3 regions of the Nocardiopsis sp. iso_25 genome follow, and region 1 is predicted to be linked to each of the others. Evidence: riboswitches for the same ligand, from Rfam matches in the RefSeq annotation. Region 1 holds a riboswitch; each other region holds the start of a gene.
What was found. Region 1 has a riboswitch for thiamine pyrophosphate ahead of AC0VX6_RS04835 (ECF transporter S component). Riboswitches for the same ligand answer to the same signal wherever they lie in the genome.

Region 1 (6,819 bases):
GCGAGGGAGTCGTGGCCCTCGCGGATCACCGTCGCTCCCACGGTGAAGCGTTCGCCCGGAACGGCTTTCACCGGTCCGAGGTCGTTCTCTGGAGAGATATCGAGGATGGGCAGGCGTCCGATCACTGGCTACACCGTAATTGTCGTGGTTCGACGTCGCTGAACCGTGCTGTTTTTCGGCAGGCGGAAATAACCGGGAGTTAATCCAGGGCAAGACGGAGTTCACGGAGTATCCGGAACAGAAACTGTCCGGATTAAGGCTTCGGTGCCCTCCGCTGTCTATCGTCTGCCCTCTTGTGGTGTTTGGCGGAGTGCCAGGGCCGGATAATTTCTGTGATCCTAGTCACACTGGGTGCGTGTACTAAGAGCCGGTGTTTGTCGGGTTTCTGCTGAGTAAACCTCTCAAAGTGGTCATAAGGACACAGCAGATTCAGGTGTCTCTGTGGTTGTTTTCCGATGCATTCTGTGGAAATGACGGAAAACTGATCGGTCATGTTGGACGGTGTGCTGCGGTGGGTAGGGATGACCGAATGCACGCGCGAGCTGTATGGCCGTATTCCGGACATCCGCGCGTGACCGAATGGTCGCCTAAGGAACTTTTGTCACGGATTCGGGCACCCGTGGCCCGCGCTCCTCTCCGGCCTCGCTCCCCTCCCGGTGTCGGGTGTGTGACGCGCCTGTTTCATGGTGATTGACGAAATATGTTCGCTATGCGGTGCTTTGCTTGTCATTGAGGAAGTTTTTCGCTGACGCGCCCGTCAACCCGGTACGCCCTTTACGTCCGCCCTGAGAGCGTGGTCGACGGAGTTGCCTGCCCGCGCGTCCCGCGGGCGGGGCGGCACACGGCCGTAGGGGGCGACGTGACGGAGTCCAACCAGCGTCCGCCGCACGGGCGGCGGCACGAGGTCCCGCGCCGGAACCGGCGCGGGGCCCTCTCCCGCGCGGTACCGGCCGCCGCGGGTCCGCGTGTGCGGCGGTGGACCGAGGTCCTGCGCCGAAAGGTGTCGGAGCCGACCCCGACGGGGGACCGCCGGGAGACGGTCCAGCGCCTGGCCGGAACCAGCGCGGTCGCCGGGCTGCTCACGGCGGCGCTGGTCATGCCCTGGGTCGGCGGTCTCGGACTGGCGGCCAAGGACTCCGCCGCGGCCTTCATGGCCCTGCCCAGCGACCTGGCCGTGCCGCACCCCGCCGAGCGCGTGCTGCTGACCGACGTCGACGGGGAACCGATCGCCGAGGTCGCCGAGCGCGAGCGCGACGTGGTGCCGCTGGACGAGATCAGCCCCTGGGTGCCCGCCGCCCTCATGGCGATCGAGGACGACCGCTTCTACGAGCACGCCGGGCTGGACCTGCGCGGCACACTGCGCGCCGCCGTCCGCACCGCACTGGGCAACACCCAGGGCGGGTCCACCATCACCCAGCAGTACGTGAAGAACCTCCTCATGGAACAGGCCGACACCGAGGAGGAGCTGGCGAGCGCCAACGCGCGCACCCTGACCCGCAAGGTGCTGGAGCTGCGCTACGCCATCGAGCTGGAGGAGAAGCTCACCAAGGACGAGATCATGGAGGGCTACCTCAACCTCGCCTACTTCGGCCAGAACGCGTACGGCATCGAGGTCGCCGCCGAGCGCTACTTCTCCGTCCCGGCCTCCGAACTCGACCCCGCGCAGGCCGCCACGATCGTGGCGCTGGTGCGCGCGCCCTCGTACTACGACCCGCTCACCAACCCCGAGGCCTCCGTCGAGCGCCGCAACCTGGTGCTGGACCGGATGGTCGCCACCGGACACCTGGAGAGCGCGGAGGCGGAGGAGTACAAGAGCCGGGGCCTGGAGGTGGACGAGACCCCGCGCGCGGGAAGCTGCTTCAGCAGCGAGCAGCCCTTCTTCTGCGACTACGTCATGCGGTGGCTGGGCGGCTCCGACGCGCTCGCCGACACCCAGGAGGAGCGCGACCGGATACTGGAGCGGGGCGGCATCACCGTGCGCACCACCCTGGACCTGGACATGCAGGAGGCCGCCGAGCAGGCCATCGAGCGCTACGTCCCCGCGGGCGACTCCCACAAGTTCGCCGCCGAGGTCCTCGTGGAGCCCGGCACCGGCCGGGTGCGGGTCATGGCCCAGAACATGCGCTACGGCTTCGACGACGAGCCGGGCACCACCTCGATCAACCTGTCCGTGGACCACGACGACGGCGGGTCGCTGGGCTACCAGGCGGGTTCGACGTTCAAGCCGTTCACCCTGGCCGCCGCCCTGGACGCCGGGCTCGAGTACGACACCAGCTTCTCCTCGCCCAAGTCCACGACGGTGAGCGGCCTGGAGAACTGCGAGGGCGGCAGGATGTCGCCCTGGGACGTGCGCAACGCCGGGGAGAGCGACGGCGGAAAGCACAACATGATCAGCGGGACGAAGGGTTCGGTGAACACCTACTTCGCCCAGCTCCAGGAACGCGTCGGCCTGTGCGAGACGGCGGAGATGGCCCAGAGCCTGGGCGTCCACCGCGCGGACGGCGAGGACCTGCAGGTGTGGAGCTCCTTCACCCTGGGCGACCAGGAGGTCTCCCCGCTCACCATGGCCAGCGCCTACGCCGTCTTCGCCTCCCGGGGCACCTACTGCGAGCCGGTCCCCGTGGCCTCGGTCCTCTTCGAGGGCGAGGACGGCGAGGAGATCGAGATGGGCACCGAGTGCGAGGAGGGAGCGCTGGACACCGAGGTCGCCGACGGCGTCAACCACCTGCTCCAGCAGACCTTCGAGGGCGGTACCGCCAACGGCCTGGAGATCGGGCGCCCGGTGGCGGGCAAGACCGGCACCACAGACAGCGCGGCCTACGCGTGGTTCGCGGGCTACACCCCGAACCTGGCCGGGACCGTGGTGGTCGGGGACATCCGGGGCGGGGAGCAGCACACTCTCCAGGGCGTGACCATCGGCGACCGTTACTACGGCATCGTCTACGGGGCCACGCTGCCCGGCCCGATCTGGCAGGCCACCATGCGCGAGGCCGTGGCGGGCCTGCCGGAGGAGGAGTTCGCGCCCTCGCCGAAGATCTACGGCAAGGCCTCTGACAAGCCGTCGGGCGGCGGTGGCGACAGCGACGACGGCGACACCGGTGGAGGCGGTGGAGGCGGCGGTACCGGTGACGGCGGCGTCGCGGCCGGTGGCGGCGGTGACGGCGGGGGTGACGGCGGTTCGACCGGCGGTGGCGGCGGTGAGGAGGCCACCGGCGGTGGGGGCTCGACCGGCGGCGGTGGCGGTACCGGAGGCGGCGAGGGTTCGACCGGTGGCGGCGGCACCGGCGGCGGCACCGGCGGGGGCACCGGCGGGGGCGGAGGTTCGACCGATGGCGGTGGAGGCGGAAACACCGGCGGTGGTGGAGGCGGCGGAGGCGGAGGTACCGGGGAAGGCGGTGGCGGCGAGTCCCCGGGCGGGGACGGCGGCGCGCCCTGGAACGGCACGCCCCCGCAGCCGCAGGTGCCCGAGGGCGGTGTCGGCCCCGGGGACTGAGATCCCGCCTTTCTGTAGCTTTCTGTTGGATTCGGCTCACGCGATCGCAGGGCGGTCGCTACGGTGTGTGTCATGACCAGGAAGAGCGTGAAGCGGGCCTATCGATACCGCTTCTATCCGAGTGATGTGCAGGCGGCTGAGCTGTCGCGCACGTTCGGGTGCGTGCGCCTGGTCTACAACCGCGCTCTGGCCGAACGCACCACCGCCTGGCAGCAGCGCCGCGAGCGGGTGGGTTACTCCCACACCTCGGGGATGCTGACCGCCTGGAAGAGGACCGAGGAGCTGTCCTTCCTCACCGAGGTCTCTTCCGTTCCGCTCCAGCAGACGCTGCGCCACCTGCACACCGCCTTCGGCAACTTCTTCGACCGCCGCGCGAAGTACCCGCGGTTCAAGTCCAAGAAGACCTCCCGGGCCTCGGCGGAGTACACCCGGTCGGCCTTTCGCTACTGCGACGGCCGTCTGACCCTGGCCAAGATGGCCGAACCCCTGGACATCGTGTGGTCGCGGCCCCTGCCCGAAGGGGCCCGTCCCTCGACAGTGACGGTCTCGCGTGACGCGGCCGGGCGCTGGTTCGTGTCCCTGCTGTGTGAGGACACCATCACGTCGGCCCCGGCCGTCAACAACGCGGTCGGTGTCGATGCCGGAATCACCTCCGTGGTGATCTTGTCGACCGGGGAGAAGGTGGCCAACCCACGCCACGAGCAACGCGACCGGGCCAGGCTGGCCCGGGCGCAGCGGGCGCTGGCCCGTAAGGCCAGGGGCAGCGCGAACCGGGACAGGGCGCGGCGGAAGGTGGCGCGGGTGTGCGCCCGCATCACCGACCGCAGGCGCGACTTTTTGCACAAGCTCTCCACTCGACTCGTCCGCGAGAACCAAGTGGTCGTGATCGAGGACCTGGCCGTGCGCAACATGGTCAAGAACCGCAGGCTGTCCCGGGCGATCTCGGACGTGGCCTGGCGTGAGCTGCGCACCATGTTGGAGTACAAGTGCGCCTGGTACGGGCGGGACCTGATCGTGGTGGACCGGTTCTTTCCCTCCTCCAAGGCGTGCTCGACCCCCGGATGCGGGTACGTGCACGCGTCGTTGCCGTTGCGTGTACGGGAGTGGAGGTGCCCCGGTTGTGGGGTGGTCCATGACCGTGATGTGAACGCGGCGCTCAATCTCGAAGCCGCCGGGCTGGCGGTTGTTGCCTGCGGAGCTGGTGTGAGACCTCAACGGGAGTCCTCCCGGACGGGGCGACCGGCGACGAAACAGGAAGGCCACGGGGCGACCCGTGACGAGGCGTTGGCCTCGAACCACCGGTAGGCGGTTCCGCGATCTCTTGCCTTCAGGCAGGAGAGGAAGTCAAAATGGGTGAAACCGACAGGGGAGCGCGCGAGCGCTGAGAGTGCGGCACCAGGCCGCAGACCCTTACACACCTGATCTGGGTCATGCCAGCGAAGGAAGTCGTAGGAACCGTCACCGGTGGCGTGCTCCCGCGCACCGGGACGTCCCGGCGCGCGCGGAACGCGTCCCGGCGCCGCTCTCGGCCGCACGGGCCCCTCGCACCCCCCGGCGAAGGGACACCGAATGAAGAGGAACACCACCACCCCCCAGGGCACCGGCTTCCGGCACGACGTCCTCGGTCGGCTGCGGAGCTGGCGCACCGTCGACATCGTCGTGGCCGCCGTCATCGGCGTCGCGGTCGGCGTGGTCTTCTGGCTCTGGAACATCGTCTGGTCGGTCACGACCCCGCTCTTCGTCGGCTTCCCGCCCGCGCAGGCCGTCGTCTACGGCATGTGGCTGATCTCCGGCGTGCTGGGCGGCCTGATCATCCGCAAGCCCGGCGCGGCCCTGCTCACCGCCGTCGCCGCCGCCTCGGTGTCGGCGCTCCTGGGCACCCAGTGGGGGATCATGGTCATCCTCGACGGCGCCCTCCAGGGCATCCTGCCCGAACTCGTCTTTCTCGCCTTCGGCTACCGCCGCTGGGGCATGGGCGTGGCCGTCCTCGCGGCGGCGGTCGCGGGCGTCTCCCCGGCCATCCGCGACAACCTCGCCTACAACGTGACCTGGCCGCTGTCCTACCAGATCACCTACGGCGTCATCGTGGTGGTCAGCGCCGCCCTCATCGCGGGCGTGGGCGCCCGCCTGCTCACCACCGCCCTGGCCCGCTCCGGTGCGCTGGCCCCCTTCCCGTCCGCGAGGGGCTGACCGTGGCCTCCGCGAACGGGCGCCGGACGGCGGCCGGGGGCCCCGGCGCGCGCGTGGAGCTCTCCGGCTGGGGCTGGCGGCACTCGGGCCGCGGGTCCCACGCGCTGCGCGGCGTGGACCTGGTGATCGAGCCGGGTGAACGCGTGCTGCTGCTGGGCGCCTCCGGCGCGGGCAAGTCCACCCTGCTGCACTCGCTGGCCGGCCTGACCGGCGAGGACGCCGCCATCAGCGGCGACCACGAGGGCACCCTGCTCCTGGACGGAGAGCCCGCCGACCGGAGCCGGGGCTCGGTCGGCCTGGTCAGCCAGGACCCCGAGACGCAGCTGGTGATGGCGCGCGCGGGCGACGACGTCGCCTTCGGCCCGGAGAACCTGGGCGTGGCCCCCGACCTCATCTGGCCACGCGTCCACGAGGCACTGGAGGCCGTGGGCTTCCCGTACGGACCGCGCCACCCGACCGGCGCGCTGTCGGGCGGTGAGAAGCAGCGCCTGGTGATCGCCGGGGCCCTGGCGATGCGCCCCCGCCTGCTGCTGCTGGACGAGCCCACCGCCAACCTCGACCCGGCCGGGGCCGCGCTGGTGCGCGGCGTGCTGGCCCGCCTGCTCGCCGAGACCGAGGCGACCCTGGTGCTGGTCGAGCACCGGGTGGCCGACGTCGTGGACCTGGTGGACCGGGTCGTGGTCGTGGCGCCCGGCGGCGGGGTCGTCGCCGACGGGCCGCCGGGGACCGTGTTCGCCGAGCACGGGCGCTCGCTGGCCGCGCAGGGCGTGTGGGTGCCCGGGTTCGAGCCCGCGCCCGTCCTTGAGCCCGCGCCGGGCGGTGAGCCCCTGCTGGAGGCCGTGGGCGTCACGGCGCGCACCCCGAGCCAGCTCGGCGTGCGCGCGGCGCCGCGGCGCACGGTGTTCGAGGGGGTGGACGCCACCGTCCGAGCCGGGACCGCGACCGCCCTGACCGGACCCAACGGCGCGGGCAAGTCCACGCTGCTGACCCTTCTCGCCGGACTGTCCAGGCCCCAGCGGGGAGCGGTGCTGCCGCGCGGGCCGCTGGCCGGGGCCGACCCGCGCCCGCTCGTGCGCTGGCCCGCCCGCAGGCTGGCCCGGTACGTGGGCACGGTCTTCCAGCACGCCGAGGACCAG
Region 2 (6,819 bases), 3.3 Mb from region 1:
CCCGGGACCCGGGTGGGTCCCAGGAGGGGTTCGTTGTCGGGGGAGCCGGGGCGCAGCCCGACGCAGGTCTCGGTGACCTCCAGTTCGCTCACCCCGGGGACGAGTTCGCGCGCGTCCCTCAGCACCTGCCAGAGCCCCCCGGCGGTGAGCGAGGTGTCGTGGCCCAGCTCCTCCTGGGTGGCGCCGATGACGACCTCGCCGTCGGCGCGCGGCACCAGGTAGGTCGGGAATCCCCGGACCAGGCCGCGGACGGTCCGGCCGACGAGCGGCGGTTCCCCGTCGGGCACCCGGGCGCGCAGCAGTTGCCCCTTGACCGGGCGCAGCGGCGGGACCACGGGTTCGGGGACCGCGATGCCGTTGCCCCAGCAGCCCGCGGCCAGCACCACCTGGTGCGCGGGCAGGGTCTGGCCCGCCGCGGCCTCCCCGGTCAGGCGCACGCCCAGCCGGGCGCCCCCGGGGCCGGGGGAGAGGACCTCCCCGACCAGCCCGCGGACCTCGGTCACGCCCGCGCGCCCGCCCGCCGCGGCCAGGGCGCGCAGCAGCCGCCGCGGGTCCACGGAGTGGTCGTCGGGGGCCAGGACGCCGCCGCGCACGGACGGGGCGAGCATGGGCTCCAGGCGGCGGCACTCGCGGCCGGTCAGGCGCTCGGCTGCGATGCCCAGCCTCCGCTGGAGCGCGTGCAGTTCGGTGAGGACGGCCAGGTCGTCGCGGTCGAAGGCGACCAGCAGCGTGCCGGTGGCGCGGTGGCCCACGTCCAGGCCGCTGGCCTCCTCCAGTTCGGCGACGAAGTCCGCGTACATGCGGGCCGAGCGGATGCCCAGCTCCATGAGGGGCTCCTCGCCGAACGCCGCCTCGGTGGCGGGGGTCAGCATGCCCGCGGCCACGGTGGAGGCCGCGCGGGCGGGGTCGGACTCGACCAGGGTGACGCTCAGTCCGCGTTGGGCGGCCCGCCAGGCGGTGACCCGCCCGACCAGGCCGCCGCCGACCACGACGACGCGGTCGCGGTGGAAATCGTCGGAGGTGCGCACGGCTGTGGCTTCCACTCCCTTCGCCGGCATGATCCGGATCAGGTTCGTGCGGTCGGAGGCTCACAGCCTCCCTCTCAGCCGGGTCCCACCCGGCTCCCGCGGGATGTAGGGGTCTGTCCCCATTCTAGGACCCGTGGCCGACGTGCGCCGTGCCGGGGGGAAGGAGGTGCGCGGATGTGGCAGATTGGTGGTGTGACACAACGCGACATCGACACGCTGATCGGCGACTGGCTGACCCTCAAGGAAGCCGCCGCTCCGCTGGGCGTGAGCCCGAACCGGATCAAGACGCTGATCCGCGAGAACCGCATGATGGGTGTGGTCCGCGACGGCGAACTCTCCATTCCCGCGGCCTTCATCGACGGCGACGACCTGGTCAAGGGTCTGCCGGGGACGCTGCTGCTGCTCACCGACGCGGGCTTCTCCTCCGAGGAGGCCCTGCGCTGGCTGTTCACCCCCGACGACTCCCTGCCGGGCACGCCGATCCAGGCCATGCGCGAGAACCGGGGCACCGAGGTGCGCCGCCGGGCCCAGAGCCTGGCCTTCTAGTCCGCGGCCCCACGGGCCCGTTCGCGACCCGTGGGGGAGAGGGGAGGGGCGCGCCGCCGCGCTCCTCCCCCTTGGGTCCGAACGCACCAGGGCCTAGGGTGGAGCGTGTGAGGACCAGCCACGGAACCAGCCTGCGCAAGCGCCTGGACGCATCGCTTCTGTACCTGTGCACCGACGCCCGGACCAGCCGGGGAGACCTGGCCGAGTTCGCCGACGCGGCCCTTGCCGGGGGAGTGGACATCATCCAGCTCCGGGACAAGGGCCTGGAGGCGCGCGAGGAGATCGCGGCCCTGGAGGTGATGAAGGAGGCGTGCGAGCGGTACGGCGCCCTGCTTGCGGTCAACGACCGCGCCGACATCGCCCGCGCCGTGCGCGCCGACGTCCTCCACCTGGGCCAGCGGGACCTGCCCGTGCCCATGGCCCGCGACATCATCGGCGCCGACCCCCTGATCGGCCGCTCCAACAACGACGTCGCCGCCGCGGCCGCCTCCGCCGAGGAGCCCGGCAGCGACTACTTCTGCGTCGGACCGACTTGGGCGACCCCCACCAAGCCGGGCCGCCCGGCCGCCGGGCTGGAGCTGGTGGAGGAGGCGGCCGCGCTGGGCACCGACCGCCCCTGGTTCGCCATCGGCGGGATCGACGCCGACAACATCGACCGCGTGCTGGACGCCGGGGCCCGCCGGGTCGTGGTCGTGCGCGCGATCACGGAGGCGGAGGACCCCCGGGCCGCCGCCGCCGCTCTGCGCCAGCGCCTGGCGGCCCGCGCCGGGGGCTGACCGGCGCCCGGAGCCGCCTCCGGCGTCCGAGCGGTCAGCGCCGCCCGGTTCTAGGGGACCAGCAGGACCTTGCCGAGCACCGTGCGCCCCTCCAGGGCGGCGTGCGCCTCGGCGGCCCGCTCCAACGGCAGGGTCAGGCCCACGTGCGGGGTGATCCTGCCCATACGGGCCATCTCCAGCACCAGCCGCAGGGCGTCCCGCCGGTCGTCCCCGGCCTGTTTGAGGTCGGACAGCCCCAGGACCCCGATCCCGCGGCTCGCGGCCTCCCGCGCGTCCACCTCCGTGAAGCTTCCGCCCGCCGAGCCGTAGCCGACGAACCGGCCGCCGTCGGCCAGGGTCGCGAAGGCCGCCGCGCCCAGCGCGCCCCCGGCGCCGTCCAGGACCACGTCGACCCCGGCGCCGCCGGTCAGCGCGCGCACCCGCTCCGGCCAGTCCGGCTCGGAGTAGTCCACGGTCTCCTGCGCGCCCAGTTCGCGGACCAGGGCCAGTTTGGCCCCGCCCCCGGCCGCGCCGATGACCCGTGCCCCGGCCCTGCGGGCCAACTGGACGGCCAGGGTGCCCGCCCCTCCGGCGGCCGCGGCGACCAGGACCGTGGTGCTGGGCCCGAAGCCCGCCGCCCGCTCGAGCGCCAGCGCGGTCGGCCCGTCGTGCAGCAGGGCCAGCGCCGCCCGGGGGTCCACCTCCTCGGGCACCCTGACCAGAGCCGACTCCGGGACCACGGCCCGCTCGGCGTAACCGTCCACGGGCAGGGCGGGTCTTTCCGGCGTTCCGTCCGTGTGCCCGGTGTCGGCGACCACCGCGACCCCCTCCCAGCCCGGGTCCACGCCCGGGCCGATCCGGACCACCCGCCCTGCCACGCCCGCGCCGGGGACGTAGGGGGGAGTCACGGGGAAGTGGTCCAGCCCCCAGCCGCCGCGGACCAGGGTGTCCAGGTACATCACGTTCGCCGCGGCGACCTCCACCAGCGCCTGCCCCGGTCCCGCCTCGGGCTCGGGCACGTCCCGGACCACCAGGACCTCCGGGCCGCCGAACTCACGGACCTGTACCGCTCGCATGTCGCTCTCCCTCGGTGCGCACCGCCTGTCTCCGACACCGCTCAGCCTCTTACCTCAATATTTGTTGAGGTCAAGGGCCGGGTGTCGGGGGAGATCCACGGCACAGGGGGCCGCCCCGCGCGGGCGTACGGCGCGGAGGGCGGGCCGCGGTCAGACCGCGACGTGCGACAGCGCGCTGGGGTGGCGCCGCAGGAAGCCCTCGATGGACTGGGCGGGATGGCCGGTCAGGTCGGGGACGGCGGGCGAGACCACGTCGAGCTCCCCTGCGGCGATCGCGGCGTAGGAGGTCACCCAGCCCTCGACCGCCCAGTCGGGGGCGCCGCCGCGGCGCGACTCCAGCGCCTCCTCCCGCGTCTGGGGCACGTAGTGCACCGAGCGCCCGGTGAGCACGCTCAGCCTCTCCGCCGTCGCGCCCAGGGACAGCGCCTCCGGGCCGGTGACGTCGTGGCTGGTGTCGTGCGAGGCGCGCGCGGCCGCGGGGTCGGTCAGCACGGCCGCGGCCACGTCCGCCACGTCGTCGCGCGAGACCCACGCGATCCGGCCGTCACCGGCCGGGCCCCGCACCGCACCCCCGCCGTCCACCCAGTCGGGCAGCAGGTCCAGGTACAGGCTGGGTCTGAGGAAGGTGTAGCGCACCCCCGTGGACCGGATGTGCGCCTCGGTGAAGAAGTGCGTGCGCGCGAACGTGAAGGTGGAGGCCGGGCCCGCGCGCAGGAAGGACAGGTAGACGATCCAGGACACCCCTGCCTTGACCGCGGCGTCCACCGCGCTCACGTGGACGTCGATCCGGTCCTCGGACTCGGTGGCCGAGACCAGGAACAGCGTGTCCACCCCCCGGCACGCCCGCTCGAAGCCCGTGGAGTCCTCGTAGGCCGCCATCGCCGCGCTGCTGCCGGGGTACTCGGGAGCGCGGTTGATGTCGCGTACGATGAGCCGCTGGGGCCTGCCCAGCCGCGCGATCCGCGCGGCGACCCGCCCGCCCAGCGCCCCCGTCGCCCCCGTCACCCCTATGGTGTGGTTTGTCGTGTGATCGTCGCCCATGACACCCCATCCTGCGTTACGAGGGCGTGCCGGACGCTGAGCGGCACGCGCCTTTTTGCGCCGCGGGGCCGGGTGTGGCGAGGTCGGCACTCCCCGCGCTCCGGGGCCGCCGGGGTCAGGGCGCGGGACGCCCGCCGTCCGCCGGGCCCCGGGCCGGTCCGTGTCCGACCGCCGTCCGACCCGACGCGTTCCCGGGCTCCTCCGCCTGCCGGGCGCCCCGCGCGACCGGGCGGCGGTAGGCCAGGCGGCGCAGCAGCGCCTCGGCCGGTCCGCGCCTGCCCGCGCGCTCCAGGGCGTAGGACGCCGCCACCGTCACCAGCCACACGCCCACCGCGAACAGGGCCATCGACCACGAGGCGAGTTCGCCGCCCAGCCCCAGGCCCCAGGCCGCCAGGATCGGTGCGCACAGCACCGACTGGGCCAGGTAGGCCGACAGCGAGCGCTTGCCGGTCGCCGACAGCGCGCCGACCACCGCGCCCGGCGCGCGACCGCGCCCCCGGATCCGGTGCGCCGTCAGCGCGATCAGCGCCACGTAGCCCAGGCCGCCGGCCAGCCCGGTCACCATGTGCGGCATGGCCAGCATGCCCGCCTGTGCCGGGGACAGGTCCCAGACCCCGATCTGGGCCAGGGCCATGGGCAGCCCGCCCAGCCAGCCCACGCCGACGCCCAGGGCCGCGGTCCAGCGCAGCAGGCCCAGGTGCGCGCCCGGCTCCTCGAGGATCCTGCGGCGCGCGGCCCAGTAGCCGAGCAGGATCGCCGCGGGCACGACCATGCCCAGCAGTCCCTGGCCCAGCGTGACCAGCGGCCAGGCCACGACGCGGCCCAGCGCGGCGCCCAGGGTCGAGGCGTCGCCGATGTTGGCGGCCGTCTGGTCCATGCCGAACGCGGCGGAGGAGGGGGCGTCCGCGGGCATGAAGGCCAGGCCCAGCAGGCTGAACGCCGCGAGCAGGGCGGCCAGACCGGTGAACACCCCCGCCCACACCAGCAGCGTGGCGTCCCTGCGCCGCAGGAACAGCCAGCCCAGGAGCAGCCCGGCCAGGCCGTAGGCGCCCAGGATGTCGCCCATCCACAGCAGCAGGGCGTGGACGAAGCCGAACGCGAGCAGCCACAGGTTGCGGCGGCGCAGCAGCGCGTTCACCTCCCGCGCGGACGAGCCCGCCGCCTCCTGGCGCCGGGCCAGCTGCACCATGCCGTACCCGAACAGGAAGGCGAACATCGGATAGCTGCGCATGTCCACCGCCATGACGATGGCGAACTGCGCGATCCGGTCCAGCGCGCCGCCGGGCTCCGGGTGGACGCCGCCCCCGCTGGACGGGAGCGCCCACAGGTACCAGGCCGTGTTGGCGAGCGCGATGAACAGGAGCATGAACCCGCGCGCCAGGTCCGGCGCGAGGGCTCTCTCGCCCGCGCCGACCGGACCGCGGGAAACGGTGTGCCCAGACATGGGAGACTCCCCGATTTCGCGATATGTCGTGTCAGCGATTCAACCGGAGCGGGCGGACGGGCACAACAGGCCCCGGGCGGGCGCGGACCCGGGAAAGTCCCCTAGGGAAGCACCCTCAGGAGGAGCGCGAGGTGGCGGCCACGACCAGCTGGCGCAGCGGCTCGCGGGCGGATTCGTCCAGCTCGGGGCTGTCCAGGGCCGCGACGGCCCGGTCGGCGTACTCCGCGATCATCTCCTCGCACACGGCCAGCGCGCCCGAGCCCTCGATCAGGGAGCACATCCACTCCACCGAGGACACCGACAGGTCCGGCGCCCCCAGCAGCGAGCGGAACCGCTCGGCGTCGGCCGCCCCGGCGCGCGCCAGGGTCTCGGCCACCACCAGCGTCCGCTTGCCCTCGCGCAGGTCGTCCCCGGCGGGCTTGCCGGTGGTGGACGGGTCGCCGAACACGCCCAGTACGTCGTCGCGCAACTGGAAGGCGATCCCCAGCGGGATGCCGTAGCCGGTGTAGACCCCGGCCAGCTCCTCGTGGCGGCCCGCCAGCGCCGCGCCCAGGTGCAGCGGGCGCTCTACCGTGTACTTGGCGGACTTGTAGCGCATCACGCGCAGCGCCGCCTCGCGTGTACCGGTGCCCCGCACCTGCTCCAGGGTGTCCAGGTACTGCCCGGCCATGACCTCGGTGCGCATCGCGTCGAAGGGGCGCCGCCCCCGGCCCAGCACCTCCGTCGGGAAGCCGCTGGCCTGGTACATCTCGTCCGACCAGGCCAGGCACAGGTCGCCGATCAGGATGGCCGCGCCCTGGCCGAAGCCCTCGCTGTCGCCGCTCCACCCCTGGTCGGCGTGCAGCTTGGCCAGCCGCTTGTGCGTAGCGGGCAGACCGCGCCGGGTGTCGCTGTTGTCGATCACGTCGTCGTGGACGAGCGCGCACGCC
Region 3 (6,819 bases), 500 kb from region 1:
GGCCGTCTGCGCGCTGGTGCTGCCAGGGCTGTCCGGGTCCTTCATCCTGCTGACGCTGGGCCTGTACGAGCCCACGATCAGCGCGGTCGGCGACATGGACATCGCCTACCTCTCTGTGTTCGCGCTCGGCATGCTCACGGGCCTGTCGCTGTTCGTGAAGCTGCTCCAGCACCTGCTGGAGAACTTCCACCACATGACCCTGGTGGTCCTCACCGGCCTCATGGCCGGTTCGCTGCGCGCCCTGTGGCCCTGGCAGGACGAGGACCGCACGTTCCTGGCCCCCACCGACGTCCCGGTGACAGTCGGCCTGATGGCGATCGGCTTCGCGATCGTGGCGGCGGCCATCGTCTGGGAGCGCCGCAAGCGCCTCCGGATGGAAGAAGCCGAACTCCACCGGACCCCCACCCACGTCTGAGAACGGGAACGACAACCGCATGACAACGAATCTGCTGATGACCGCGGCCTCGACGACCGACGTCGACGTCGCCCACGAGTACGAGGGATTCATCGGGTGGGTCCTGAACCTGATGACGACCCTGGGCGAACCCGGTGTCGGCGTGGCGCTGTTCATCGAGACCTTCTTCCCGCCGATGCCCAGTGAGGCGGTCCTGCCCGGCGCCGGGTTCCTCGCCTACGCCGGACACATGAACGTGTGGCTGGCCATCGTGTGGGCGACGATCGGCTGCCTGGTCGGCGCGTGGGGCTTCTACGCGATCGGCGCGCTCCTGGGCCGCGAGCGCACGGCCTGGCTGGTCGAGAAGACCCCGCTGCTGGAGATCGAGGACTTCTACAAGGCCGAGCGCTTCTTCGCCCGCTTCGGCGGCGTCGCCGTCCTGCTGGGCCGGTGCGTGCCCCTGGTCCGCAGCTTCATCTCGGTGCCCGCCGGGATCGAGCGGATGCCCCTGTTCAAGTTCTCGCTGTACACAGTCATCGGCTCCGCGGTGTGGAACACCATCTGGATCGGCCTCGGCTACGTCTTCGGCCCGGCCATCGAGCCCGTTCTGGCCCAGTGGAGCGGCGTGATCAGCAACATCGTCGTCGTGCTCATCGGCCTGCTGGTGCTGTGGTTCATCCTGGCCCGCGTCTACAAGCGGACCAAGGCCCGCCGGACCGAGGGCACCTCCGCCTGAGCACCCGCCCCCGGGGCCCGCTCCCCGTGAACCCCTCCAGGGGTCCGCCCGCATCCCCCGGGCGGACCCCTTCGGCGTTCTGTGGGTATCCTGCCCGGAACGCACCACAAACACATAATGACCGGGGCCGCCGACGCGGCTCCGGAGGCGCGGGGTGCCGGGACACGTTCCCGGCTGAGAGCACACCCGTCGAACCTGCCCTAGTTAGCACTAGCGAAGGAACGCCATGAGCGTGTACAACATCGTGTCCATCGCCGGCAGCGACCCCAGCGGGGGCGCGGGCGTCCAGGCCGACCTCAAGGCCTTCTCCGCGCACGGGACCTTCGGGATGACGGTGATCACCGCGCTGACCGCCCAGTCCACGCTCGGCGTCACCGGGGTCCACCCGATCCCCGCGCGCTTCGTCGCCCACCAGATGGACACCCTCTTCACCGACGCCGTCGTGCACGCGGTCAAGGTGGGCATGCTGGGCACCTCGGAGGTCACCGAGGCCGTGGCCGAGGCGATCGACCGCCACACGCTGCCGAACGTGGTGGTGGACCCGGTGATGGTCGCCAAGAGCGGGGACCGCCTGCTGGAGGCCTCGGCCGTCGACGCGCTGCGTACCAAGCTCCTGCCCCGCGCGGACCTGGTCACCCCGAACCTGCCCGAGGCCGCAGACCTGCTGGAGGAGCCCGAGGCGACCGATCTGGCGTCGATGCGCGCCCAGGCCTGGCGGCTGCTGGACCTCGGCCCGCGCAGGGTCCTGCTCAAGGGCGGCCACCTGCCCGGCGGTGAGAGCGTCGACGTCCTGGTCTCCCGGGACGCCGACCCGGTCGAGTTCCGCGCCCCGAGGGTGGCCACCCGCAACACGCACGGCACCGGGTGCACGCTGTCCTCCTCGATCGCGGCCCTGCTGCCGCAGCGGCCGGACGTGGCCGCCGCGGTGGGCGGCGCCAAGGACTACCTGACCGAGGCCATCCGGCGCGCCGACGAGATCGACGCGGGCGGCGGACAGGGCCCGGTGCACCACTTCCACGCCTGGTGGTAGCAGCGGCGTCCGGAGGGGGAACGCCGAGGGGGGACCGGCTCAGCGCAGGTCCCCCCTCCCCGTTGCGTCCTCCGGTGGGGCTCACGGCCCCTACCGGGTCAGACCTTGGTCACGTCCTCCATGACCTTGTCCGGGTCCCTCCAGTCGGGGTGGGCGAAGAACTTGCGCGTCTCCGCCGCGATGACCGGGGACAGGAGCAGGAGGCCGATGAGGTTGGGCAGGGCCATCAGGCCGTTGGCGATGTCGCTGAACAGCCAGACCGAGTCCAGGCTGGCGACCGAGCCCACGTAGATGACGGCGATGAACACCAGGCGGTAGGGCAGGACCAGGCGGCGCCCGCCCAGGAACACCATGCAGCGCTCGCCGTAGTAGGCCCATCCGAGCAGGGTGGTGAGGGCGAACACGGCCACCGAGATAGCCACGATGACGGCGCCGGCCGGGGCGAGCGCGGGGCTGATCGCTCCCAGGCCCTCGGAGACCGCGTTGCTCGTCATCAGCGAGCCGTCCGCGTCACCGTCGGTCCAGACGCCGGTGGTGATGATGACCAGGCAGGTCATGGTGACCACGATGATGGTGTCGATGAAGGTCTGGGTCATCGAGACCATGGCCTGGCGGACCGGCTGGTTGGTCTTGGCCGAGGCGGCGGCGATACCGCCGGTGCCCAGGCCCGACTCGTTGGAGAAGATGCCGCGGGCGAAGCCCTGCTGGATGGCGAGCATGATGCCCGCGCCGGCGAAGCCGCCCGTGGCCGCGGTGCCGGTGAAGGCGTCGGTCACCACGAGCTGGAGCGCGGGGAGGATGGCGGCCCAGTTGGCGGCCAGGATGACCAGGCAGATGCCCACGTAGCCGACGATCATGATCGGCACGAGGCCGGAGGCGACGCGGCCGATGCTCTTGATGCCGCCCAGGATGACCGCGCCGGCCAGGACCACGAGGGCCAGGCCCACCATCCACGGCTCCAGCGGCGTGATGCTGGTGATCTGCTGCGCGACGGCGTTGGCCTGGGTGCCGTTGCCGATGCCGAAGGCGGCGATGGCGCCGAAGACGGCGAAGGCGACGCCCAGGGTGGTGCCCAGGCCTCCGCGGATCCCGTACTTGAGGTAGTACATCGGGCCGCCGCTCTGTTCGCCCTTGGCGTCGGTGCGGCGGAACTTCACGCCCAGGAGGGCCTCGCTGTACTTGGTGGCCATGCCGAGGAAGCCGACGACCCACATCCAGAACAGCGCGCCGGGGCCGCCGACGCCGATGGCGAGCGCGGCACCGGCGATGTTGCCGACGCCGACGGTGGCGGCCAGGGCCGTGCTCAGCGCCTGGTAGTGGGAGATGTCGCCCTCGACGGAGTCGTCCTCCTTGCGCCTGATGATGGCGAGCCAGAGTGCGTGCGGTAGTCGGAAGAGCTGGAGCACGCGGAGGCGGATCGTGAGGAAGACGCCGACACCGAACAGCAGCGGGATGAGGACGAAGGGCCCCCAGATGATGCTGCTGACGAGGCTCGCCATTTCGAGCAGTTGGTCCACAGGGGATCTCCCTATCGGTGAGTTTGTGGGGACGAAGGCCGCCGGTAGCGAAGTACGGGGGATCCGACGCCCTCGAAATCGCGTCGGCACTGGGGGAAGGCCCGCGATACCGGCACAGAATCGCATCGACGCGTAACAACCGCATCACATGTAACCCACATGCCGGTTTCTTCGGGAACTTCCGGTGTCTCTTCCACGTACCTCCGGGTGCGGTCCACGTACCTCCGGGTGCGGGCGGTGTCCTCCTGACAGGCTTCCGCGCTGGTCGGGGGCCGGGCGCGGGGCTGCGCCCGAACGGCGGCGCACCCGAGGGCACCGGTGGATTCGAGGGAGCCGGTGGAACCGGTGCGGCCCGCGCGCGACGCGGTCCGCAGCGCGACCCGTTGGGGGCGGCCGGTACGGACGGCGAGCCGACGCGACCGCGTCGAGCCGGTACGGCCCCGGCGGGCTCCGGGCGCCGTGTTCCTCACGGGCGCGGCCGCGACGGCACGGCCGGAGGCCGCCGGAACGGACGCAAGGGCCCGTCGGTACGGACGGGGCCGCCTCCGACCGGCGCGGACGGCGGCGGTGTGTTAGGCGCGGTCCTCCTCGTCGACCTGGGCCAGGGCGAGCCTGCTGAGGGCCGCCGCGGCCTCGTCGGGGTCCGCGCCCTGGCCCACCGCCACGCCCAGGAGGTAGGTGGTCAGGGGCGCGGCGGGCCGGGCCACGGAGTGGGCGGCGTCCCGGGCGAGGTCGAGCACCCGGTCGACGTCCTCCTTGCGGAGGGGTTCGGTGCCGGTCAGGCCCAGTTCACTTCGGACTGCTTCGGCCCATTCCACGAGGGTCACCGCACGACTCCTTAGAGCAATATATTGGCTACATTCAGCAATCATATCCACCGGAGAGTCACCCGGCGGACACACGGGCACACGGGCGCCGTCACCGACCGCTCGGACTGCCCACGCCTGGTCTTCGGGCGCGGTTCCCCCGCACCCAAACCGAGGTTCATCCCACGAGCCTAGCGTCGGAGACAGCCGTCCCCGGCGTAGGCAGCCGTCCCCCCGGCATTGGGAGCCACCCGCATGTCCCCGACCGACCGTACGTCTCCGGCCGCGCGCACGTCCCCGGCCGCTCACCACTCCCCGGCCGCACGCGCGCCCTCCGTGCCCTCGGCCGCTCCCCGGACCGCGGCCGACCACGCGTCCGCCCGCGTCCCCGCTGCCGGGCACCGCGCGGCGGCCCGCACGCCCCCGCTCGACCGCGTGCCCCAGGCCGACGCCCGGGGCCGGCTGAGGGTGGCGATCGTGACGGAGTCCTTCCTGCCCCAGGTCAACGGGGTGACCAACTCCGTGTGCCGGGTCGCCGACCTGCTCGCCGCGCGCGGCCACGAGGCCCTGGTGCTGGCCCCCGGACCCGGCCCCTCCTCCTACGCGGGTTTCCCGGTGGTCCGGCTGCCCTCCGTGCCCCTGCCGTTCTACCGCGACTTCTCCGTGGGGCTGCCCGCACGGCGGGTGATGACCGCGGCGATCCGCGCCTTCTCCCCCGACGTGCTGCACCTGGCCTCGCCCGCCCTGCTCGGGGCGGCGGCCGTGGAGACCGCCCGCCGGTGGGCGCTGCCGACCGTTGCGGTCTTCCAGACCGACCTCCCAGGCTTCGCCGGGCGCTACCGCCTGCCCGGCGGGGACGCCCTGTGGTCGCTGCTGCGGCGTACGCACGCCGCGGTGGACCGCACGCTGGCGCCGTCCTCGGCCACCATGGAGGCGCTGTCCGCGCGCGGGTTCCCCCGCCTGGACCTGTGGCGCCGCGGGGTCGACGCCCAGCGCTTCTCCCCCGCGCACCGCGACGAGGAACTGCGGCGCAGGCTCGCGCCGAACGGGGAGACGATCGTGGGCTACGTGGGGCGGCTGGCCAGGGACAAGCGGGTGGAGATGCTGGAACACGTGTCCCGCCTGCGCGGGATCAGGCTGGTCGTGGTGGGGGACGGCCCCGAGCGGGCGCGGCTGCGCAGGCGCCTGCCCGACGCGGTGTTCACCGGACAGCGCACCGGCGGCGACCTGTCGCGCCTGTACGCGTCCATGGACGTGTTCGTGCACACCGGTGCGGACGAGACGTTCTGCCAGGCCGTCCAGGAGGCGCTGGCCTCGGGGGTGCCGGTGGTGGCCCCGGCCTCGGGCGGTCCGCTGGACCTGGTGGTGCCCGAACACAACGGGCTGCTGTACGCCCCGGACTCGGTGCGCGAACTGCGGGTGGCGGTGGGGCGGCTGGCCCACAACCGCCAGGTGCGGGAGCGGATGGCGCGGGGCGCGCGTCCCTCGGTGGAGCACCGTACGTGGGAGGCGGTCGGTGAGCAGCTGCTCGACCACTACCGGGCGGTGATCGCCTCCAGCGCGGAACTGGCCGCGCGCGAGGCGGGGGTGGAGGGCGCCCCGTCCGGTCCGAGGTGAGCGCGCGGGCGACGGCGTCCGCGCGGTGGCCTCACCGGACGGGGATCCGGCGGTGCCCCGGGTGGGGGCGTGCCGTCGGAACGGAAAGCGGCGTGCCGGCCAGGGCCCGGGGCGTCCCCCGCCCGGGGCCGGGCAGAGGTCCGGCCTCCCCCGGAAGGAGCGGCCGGGGGAGGCCGGAGGACGGTGCGTCCGCCCCGCCCCCTTACACGGGGCGGACGCGGGGAGCGGTCAGCTGACCGCCTGTGGTTCGGTGGAGCGGCGCAGGACGGGACCGGCGTCGGCGCCGACGGGGAGCAGCGCGCCCAGGACCTCGTCGAGGCGGTCCAGGTGTGCGCGGATCCAGGGCAGCGCCAGCGGGTCCGTGGCGGCGAGGGCCGCGTAGCGGCGTTCCTCGGTGTCGCCGTAGAGCAGGCTGGTGGCGACCCGCATGCGCAGGGCTTCCGTGCCCTCCCCGAACTCCGCGGCGGGCAGTACGCCCATCCCGAAGCGCTCCAGCAGCAGCCCGGTCAGGTCCGGGCCGGTGGCCACGCCGTGGAGGGCGGCCAGCCGTTCCCGGGCCGGCTCGAAGTCGGGGTAGAGGTAGAAGGCCGCCCGGGGGGCGGCTACGGTCGCGCCCGCGCGGACGAAGGCCTCGGTGACCGCCCCGGCGACGATGCCGTGCAGACGGCGGCTGCGGTCGACGTGGTCGAGGAGTTCGGCGGGTTCGGTGAAGGCGTGCG

Region 2: it holds a riboswitch for thiamine pyrophosphate, as region 1 does, so the genes downstream of both, thiO (glycine oxidase ThiO) here and AC0VX6_RS04835 (ECF transporter S component) in region 1, are expected to answer to the same signal.
Region 3: it holds a riboswitch for thiamine pyrophosphate, as region 1 does, so the genes downstream of both, thiD (bifunctional hydroxymethylpyrimidine kinase/phosphomethylpyrimidine kinase) here and AC0VX6_RS04835 (ECF transporter S component) in region 1, are expected to answer to the same signal.

The regions. Positions count from the first base shown of each region.
Region 1 covers NZ_CM149667.1:1,058,057-1,064,875, forward strand. The annotation lists gene AC0VX6_RS04820 (alpha-1,4-glucan--maltose-1-phosphate maltosyltransferase) at 1-125, opposite strand, end outside; gene AC0VX6_RS04825 (transglycosylase domain-containing protein) at 860-3,493, shown strand; gene AC0VX6_RS04830 (RNA-guided endonuclease InsQ/TnpB family protein) at 3,566-4,798, shown strand; TPP riboswitch at 4,848-4,955, shown strand; gene AC0VX6_RS04835 (ECF transporter S component) at 5,063-5,683, shown strand; gene AC0VX6_RS04840 (ABC transporter ATP-binding protein) at 5,686-6,819, shown strand, end outside.
Region 2 covers NZ_CM149667.1:4,557,605-4,564,423, reverse strand. The annotation lists gene thiO (glycine oxidase ThiO) at 1-1,058, opposite strand, end outside; TPP riboswitch at 1,027-1,138, opposite strand; gene AC0VX6_RS19595 (Rv2175c family DNA-binding protein) at 1,221-1,574, shown strand; gene thiE (thiamine phosphate synthase) at 1,682-2,350, shown strand; gene AC0VX6_RS19585 (zinc-binding dehydrogenase) at 2,401-3,405, opposite strand; gene AC0VX6_RS19580 (SDR family oxidoreductase) at 3,556-4,446, opposite strand; gene AC0VX6_RS19575 (DUF418 domain-containing protein) at 4,562-5,890, opposite strand; gene AC0VX6_RS19570 (polyprenyl synthetase family protein) at 6,006-6,819, opposite strand, start outside.
Region 3 covers NZ_CM149667.1:1,555,663-1,562,481, reverse strand. The annotation lists gene AC0VX6_RS06875 (DUF368 domain-containing protein) at 1-415, shown strand, start outside; gene AC0VX6_RS06870 (DedA family protein) at 435-1,130, shown strand; TPP riboswitch at 1,271-1,369, shown strand; gene thiD (bifunctional hydroxymethylpyrimidine kinase/phosphomethylpyrimidine kinase) at 1,357-2,160, shown strand; gene AC0VX6_RS06860 (alanine/glycine:cation symporter family protein) at 2,259-3,677, opposite strand; gene AC0VX6_RS06855 (DUF6457 domain-containing protein) at 4,250-4,504, opposite strand; gene AC0VX6_RS06850 (glycosyltransferase family 4 protein) at 4,739-6,100, shown strand; gene AC0VX6_RS06845 (pyridoxal phosphate-dependent aminotransferase) at 6,329-6,819, opposite strand, start outside.